2 regions of the Paenibacillus sp. Y859 genome follow, and region 1 is predicted to be linked to the other one. Evidence: riboswitches for the same ligand, from Rfam matches in the RefSeq annotation. Region 1 holds a riboswitch; the other holds the start of a gene.
What was found. A riboswitch is a leader RNA that binds a small molecule or an ion and turns the genes downstream of it on or off. The one in region 1 is predicted to bind cyclic di-GMP.
Positions count from the first base shown of each region.

Region 2: it holds a riboswitch for cyclic di-GMP, as region 1 does, so the genes downstream of both, AC1TO8_RS12350 (methyl-accepting chemotaxis protein) here and AC1TO8_RS11880 (MucBP domain-containing protein) in region 1, are expected to answer to the same signal.

Region 1 is NZ_JBXCIZ010000004.1:170,622-174,176, forward strand. It holds gene dhaK (dihydroxyacetone kinase subunit DhaK) at 1-1,300, shown strand, start outside; cyclic di-GMP riboswitch class I at 1,479-1,572, shown strand; gene AC1TO8_RS11880 (MucBP domain-containing protein) at 1,643-3,555, shown strand, end outside.
Region 2 is NZ_JBXCIZ010000004.1:280,154-283,708, reverse strand. It holds gene AC1TO8_RS12350 (methyl-accepting chemotaxis protein) at 1-1,249, opposite strand, end outside; cyclic di-GMP riboswitch class I at 1,418-1,502, opposite strand; gene AC1TO8_RS12345 (YolD-like family protein) at 1,760-2,011, shown strand; gene cysK (cysteine synthase A) at 2,083-2,997, opposite strand; gene AC1TO8_RS12335 (M50 family metallopeptidase) at 3,037-3,555, opposite strand, start outside.

The DNA of each region.
Region 1 (3,555 bases):
TGTTCACAAAATAGCAGGTGCAGCTGCTGAGCAAGGAATGTCTTTGAGCCAAGTGAAGGAAGTGGCTCAGAAGGCGATCGACCATACGAAAAGTATAGGATTCGCGTATACCTCATGTACTGTTCCTGCTAAGGGAACACCGACCTTTACCCTTGCGGACAATGAAATGGAGTATGGTGTGGGCATTCACGGCGAACCAGGAATTAGAAGAGAAGCTATGGTGTCAGCGGATGAATTGGCAGACAGAATGGTGACTGCGTTATTGGAGAGTCTGGAGATTGATCAGGATGCTGATCAGGAAGTTACTGTATTGATCAATGGATTCGGTGGAACGCCGCTCCAAGAATTATATCTGTTGAATAACTCCGTTATCCGTGAATTAGTATCCCGCAACAAGAAGGTCTACAAAGTGTTTGTTGGAAATTACATGACGAGTATAGATATGGTTGGGGCGTCAGTTTCAATTATGAAACTGGACGACCAGTTGAAGGAGCTATTGAGTGAAGCGTGTGATACGCCAGCGCTATTCATTCATGAACCTTTCGAACAAGTGAACTATACCGAGGTCGTATTGGAGGAAGATGAGAATACATCTGTATCCTACACATGTGAGACGAATGAAGACTTTGCGAAGGTTGAGAATGATACTTTTTCTTTAAATAATATGATTTATCTTCTTGATACAATGAGTGAAATCATCATTGAGAATGAGATTCCATTCTGTGAGCTAGATGCCCATGCGGGTGATGGTGATTTTGGCATGAGTGTTGCGAAGGGGTTCAAGCAATTAAAGACAGAGTGGAATGATCTCGTAACGAACCACACCATGGATATTGGAAGTTTCCTAGATGCGTGCTCTCTCATTATTATGGAGCATTGTGGAGGGGCCTCGGGTCCAATCTGGGGTTCTGCATTTCGAGCAGCTAGTAAACATGTTGGAAACAAACAAGAGCTATCCATTGATGAGTTCGCTCAAATGATGGCCGCCGTTGTGAAAGGCATTCAGGATACAGGTGAGAGAGCCTTTGGCCGTGGCGCTGTCGTTGGGGACAAAACATTGATTGACGCGCTTGTTCCTTATGCTGAATCTTGGGGAAATAGTGCACTTGATGGCGATGACATTAAAGTTGCCTCAACGAAAGCGGCTGATGCGGCTGTCGAAGGAGCGAAACAAACGGAGGCGATCGTTGCTCGTATGGGAAGAGCGGGTACCGTTGGTGAGAGAAGTATCGGTTATCCCGACGCAGGAGCACATGCATTAGGGGTTATTTTTACAGAACTTTCAAAAGTAATAAAGTGAACATAAAGGCACCCGAGGGGGTGCCTTTTGATTTGTCTATTGATGGCGAATAGTAATATATTAATGATTGACAATTTTCGATACGTGGAATATATTGGACTACAATAGTTCCTTTATACTATTTACGGAGCAAAAAATATGATGTAAGTCACGAAAGTACATCTGCGCTAACGACAATTGTATATTTTGGCACACTAATCGAAAGATTAGCTCGCAAAGCCTCGGAATCTACCAGTCTATGTTAATAGACTTATGATCGTCCAGCTGCAATTAACCTCGTTAATGCAGCTGGACCTTTTTGTGTTCCGGGGAACTAAATCCATAAATATCAAGGAGGAAACAATGAAACGGAGCTTAAGACGTATAGCGATGTGGGTGCTCGTATTTTCGGTGTTCATAGGACTTATACCAGGGACCTTGCTAACAAGCTCTGCTGATGCAACGAATCAGCCAGAATGGCCCAATCCGGGTGCAGTCAATCTAACAAAGGTGGCTGTGCCTACAGGGACATCGGGTCAATGGAAGGTAACGTTGACCGTTGAGGGTAAGAATATCCAGAGTAATAGTACCACAGACGTTGTAATGGTCATCGACCGGTCAGGCAGTATGGATGATTCGAATCGAATGAAGAACGCCAGAGCAGCCGCAAATAAATTCGTCGATAATTTACTAATTAAAGATTCGACAACAAGAATTGCGGTGGTGTCCTTTTCTGAGGGTATAACAGATGTAGCTGGATTTACAGGGGTTAGTGGTAAAGCAGCTCTGAAGACTGCTATTGGCAAGATTTCTGCTAGTGGTGGTACCAACATTCAGGCAGGGATTCATCGTGCTGATGAGTTATTGGCGGGAAGCCAAGCACAGAACAAGGTCATTATTCTCTTAAGTGATGGCGAACCGACTTACAGCTATAAGGCAGATAAGGCGACAGCTTATACCTGGCCAGGAGATACAAAGGCAGGGTTTGCACTTTCAGAGTTTAAGTATGGGAGCACCCTTGGTTCAGGTTCGGACTATGGATTAAAGTATGGGTCATGGCCCTTTTCTAAAGATGAAACTTATAAGGTGAATAAATTTGATGTAAAAGATAATGGTATTGCAACCATATCAGAGGCCAAACTAGCCATGGATAAGGGAATTAGTATTTATTCCATAGGACTCGATGTTGGGAATAATAACAATGCCAAAGATGTATTGAATAAGAGTCAAAACAAGGGGTATTTTGCTTCAACCAGTAATGAGTTGAACAACGTCTTTACTGATTTGTCCAGTAAGATTTCCTTTGCAGCGGAGAACGCAAAAGTTATCGACCCGATGGGAGTCGAGTTCGATAAGATCGGTGATATCACCGTTTCTCAAGGAACGACAAAATGGAACAGTGGGACAGAAACGATCGACTGGAATATCGGTAACATTGCCGAGGGTTCTCCAGCAACGATGAGCTATACCGTTAAGATGGATGCGAACGCAGATCCGGAAGTGTTACATCCAACGAACAAAAAAACAACATTGACCTATACTGATGCCAATGGCAAGCCGGCATCGAAGGACTTTAAGGTTCCAGAAGTGAGCTTCGGTAAAGGTTCCATCACCGTTAGAGGGTATTATGTTAATGCGCAAGGCGATCCAATCAATACAGCCGGAGTTGTTGTAGATAGCGAAGATAAAGCAGAACAGCTATACGATGAACCGTTTACTGTATCTGGAAAGTCAGCGCTTGATATCAACAAGACCTATTCGGTATCAGCCAAAGATGTTGATGGTTATTTGCTCAAAAAGGGTGATAATCCAACAAGTAAGAAATTGACTACTGCTGATCCTAATCCAACCATCTGGTTCGGGTATGTGAAAGCACCTTATAATCTCAATGTAGAGTATAAGGCTGGAAATATCGAGCTAAGCCCAGCTGAAGTCATTAAGAAACTTCAAGGTGAATCAGTAAATTACGATTACAGCAGCAAATTAATTCCAGGCTATACTTTCAAGAACGTAACCCTTAGTACAGGTAGTGGGTTAACCGTAAATGGTGGACACGTAACGGGAACGATGCCTAATAAGGAAGTAACGATCACAGTGAACTACACAGCAGACGCACAAGCGGTCACTGTGAAGTACTTGGAAGAAGGAACGAACAAGGTATTAGAGGCTGCAACGACTAAAGCGGGTGTAACGGGGGAGAATGTTACTCTTACAGCAGTGCCAGTGACTGGCTACACAGCGAAAGCTGCAAGCCACAGCTATACTTTTAAAGCAAC
Region 2 (3,555 bases), 110 kb from region 1:
TTTGCGTAGCAATTTGGGTAATCACGTGCACAATTTCACCTATTTGTCCAGAACGATTCTGTAATTGTTCGATGGAACTAACGGAGTTAAGTACCGATTTATGAATATTATCCATCTGTTGCATAACTTCGCCTACATTCTCGTTACCACGCTCTGATTGATCTTTCATTTCCATAGACGTATCAGATAACAGATTAGTACTGCTCGCAATAGTGCCCACGCCTGAGGATATTTCCTCTAATGAAATTACACTCTCTAAAATGGACTTACTTTGTTGAGATGCTTGTTCAGATATCTCCTCAATATTAGTAGTAATCTCCATTGAAATTTCTTGGTTATCTTCCAGATTGGAGAACAATTCTTTCGATTGTTCTGCCGATTGTAAAGATACGGATTTAATAGTCGTTACCAAGCGATTCATAGTGGTGACTGTCGCGTTAAATCTTTCCGCTACTTGACCGAATTCATCCTTGCCTATTGGTAGTTGAACGTTAAAGTCACCTTTACTTAGTGTCTCTAGAGCATTCATCAAGTGCTTCACAGGTGCAAAGGTCCGCTTCGTTATGAAATATTGCAGCGCCAACATAACAATTAAGGTAGCAAGTAGAGCTATCGACGTACTTTTTAGCAATGCCTGTTTCCCAGCCATAATTAAGCTCGCATCAACATCTATACCCATATAAGCGAATATATTGCCTTCGCTATCTTCATAGGGTGATAGAACGGTTACCCACGTACCGTAGTCATCATCATACGGATCAGTAAATGCCATTTCCTTCGTCTTCAACATTTCTCTGACACCATCAGCATGAATAGTAGGCTGAGGGTACAGCGCCCCGTAAGCTAGTCCGTCTGCAGCAAGCATATCCATCACTTCATCTGAAAAGGCGATAATAGATGTTTCATTGCCATTCACAAGTTCAGGCCCGAATATGTAACCTTGAGCAACGTTAGGATGCATCTCTGGCAATTCGGCAAATACCTCAGCCATTTTTCGATGAATCGGTGAATTACGGTCTGTATTAGCTTTCGCTTCAAGAGTCTCTTCCGCTGTTATCTTCCCTTTCCAAGACTCCATAATTTTCTGCGAATCAGACTCCAATTGATCTGTAAGAACTTCTCCTTGAATATAATAACTTGATATAATTAATATAACTCCTGTTAAAATAATGGATATACTAGTCCACATCATATTTTTAGTGACAATACTTCTGTTAGTGATCGATTTAAACATTTGTGGTAACTTCATGTCCTATCTCCTCTTTGTCTGTTTAATATGTGCGAAATCTAATGTCGTTGAAACTACAATTATAACGTCGTTCCCCCCTATCCTTTCAAGTTCAGTTTTGTCTATTCATAAAGACAAAAAAAAGGTGATCTACGGAAACTGTTATAACAGCCGCAAATCACCAATTTTTCATGTAACTGGCTGACTATCCCATGCGGATTTAGTCCCTTTAGCTTTGCGTCACTACTTTTCAGTAATTTTGCCGAATTTTTTTTATGAAATTAATAATCCATCCAAGTAAATCCTAGTTCATTATATCTATTTATTAAAATACAATAACGAGTCCTATCTTACTACGTATTTGTAATCATTTCCATTGAATTTTGCAATTTTCTGAAATTTTCTTTCTAAAAGTAGAACTTTATGGTTCTAACGACCTAAACTCAATGAAATGATGAAGATAGAAATGACTTCAACATCATTTGACGGTATACTGGAGATTCGGTCTTGTTGTGTAAGGGAGGGATTTATATGGCTAAGCCAAAGGTTGCGAAGAGGCCCACGCGTGATGAATTTGAATTAGAAGAATTAGGGAACCAATTAGTCGAAGCAAAGAACGAGGAAAGTGACATCGTATTAACCGTTTGGGGACGGCAAGAACAGGTGCGTGGTCAGATCGTGCTCTTGGACTCAAGAACCCGATTAGTTCATATTCAGTATGATATAGAACTAACGAAGATACCTTTTCTAGATATTATGAGAGTGGACTATCCAAGAGATTAATCACATTGAAATCATACGCCCGAGGAATATGAGATTTCCATGGGCGTGATATGAATAGATATCCTTATATTTCAAAATAACTCCATGCTCAAGTATCGTTCACCCGTATCAGGAGCTATACATACTACTCTCTTGCCGGTTCCTAACTTCTTGGCTACCTGTATCGCGGCATAAACAGATGCACCTGAGGAAGGTCCTACAAGAATGCCCTCAAGACGAGCTAGGTCCTTCATCATTCCAACAGCATCTACATCCGTTATCTGAATAATTTCATTATATACCGTTGTATTAAGAATTTTCGGAACAAAGCCTGGACTCGTGCCCACTAATTTATGCGGACCAGGTTGACCACCAGAAAGAACGGGAGATCCTTGAGGTTCCACAACAGCGATATGAATATTAGGCAAATGTTCACGTAACTTCTCGCCTGTACCTGTAATCGTACCTCCTGTACCTGCGGTAGCTACAAATGCATCCAAACGATAATCCATTTGCTCCAATATTTCCGGAGCGGTCGTGATACGATGAATATCAGGATTAGCAGGATTCTCAAACTGCTGAGGTATGAAGCTCCCGACAATTTCTCCACTGAGTTCCAGTGCCTTAGCAATAGCACCCGGCATTCTTTCATTACTTGGCGTTAGAACAACCTCTGCTCCGTATGCTTTTAGAATATTGATTCGTTCCTTGGACATATTATCAGGCATAATAAGAATAGCCTTATAACCTTTAGCCGCTGCAATCATAGCTAAGCCAATACCTGTATTGCCGCTAGTCGGTTCAATAATTGTCCCACCAGGGGTGAGTAAACCCATTCTTTCGGCTGTATCAATGAGATTAAAGGCCGCTCGATCTTTCACACTTCCTGAAGGATTGAACATTTCTAACTTCACGTATACCTCTGCTGCCCCTTCCGGAACGGTACGATTTAAACGAACCATCGGTGTCTGGCCTATAAGTTCTGTTATCTCATCTACGATTGTCATATACACTTCTCCTCTACTTATACAAGTATACATATTAGTTTATAGTGAAATATTTCGTTCTCGTTGAGAAGGCTCTTTCCAACTCCGAAAAAATAAGTGGAGTGAAATTCGGGCACAGGCAAGCGCAATAGCAAGAAATAATAACGCCCAAAATACGGTCGGTACATGTGTCCACCTAGCTAAATTAGATGCATCCCCTGCATTCTTTCCCAGTAGCGATTGCGTAACAAGAAATAACGGCCCCATCACAGACTCCTCTAATGTCAAGAATGCCAACAGTCCGAAATACACATTTCGTAACATTTGTGGTAAATATAGCATGATGATGTTCAGGACAATGAATCCTATAAGCCAGATCACCCCATAACCCTGATGTACAAAAAAGATAATCATCAACAGTGCAATCGTTGTTAATAGCACCAATCCCCACTTCTGCCGCTGCTTATGCAGCCAATAAAACAACAATACAGCCGTCAATGATGCTGTGATATAACCTGCAAGTCCAATGAATATAGCACTCCATAACGAGGTCATTGTCGAATATGTAACACCGCTGTG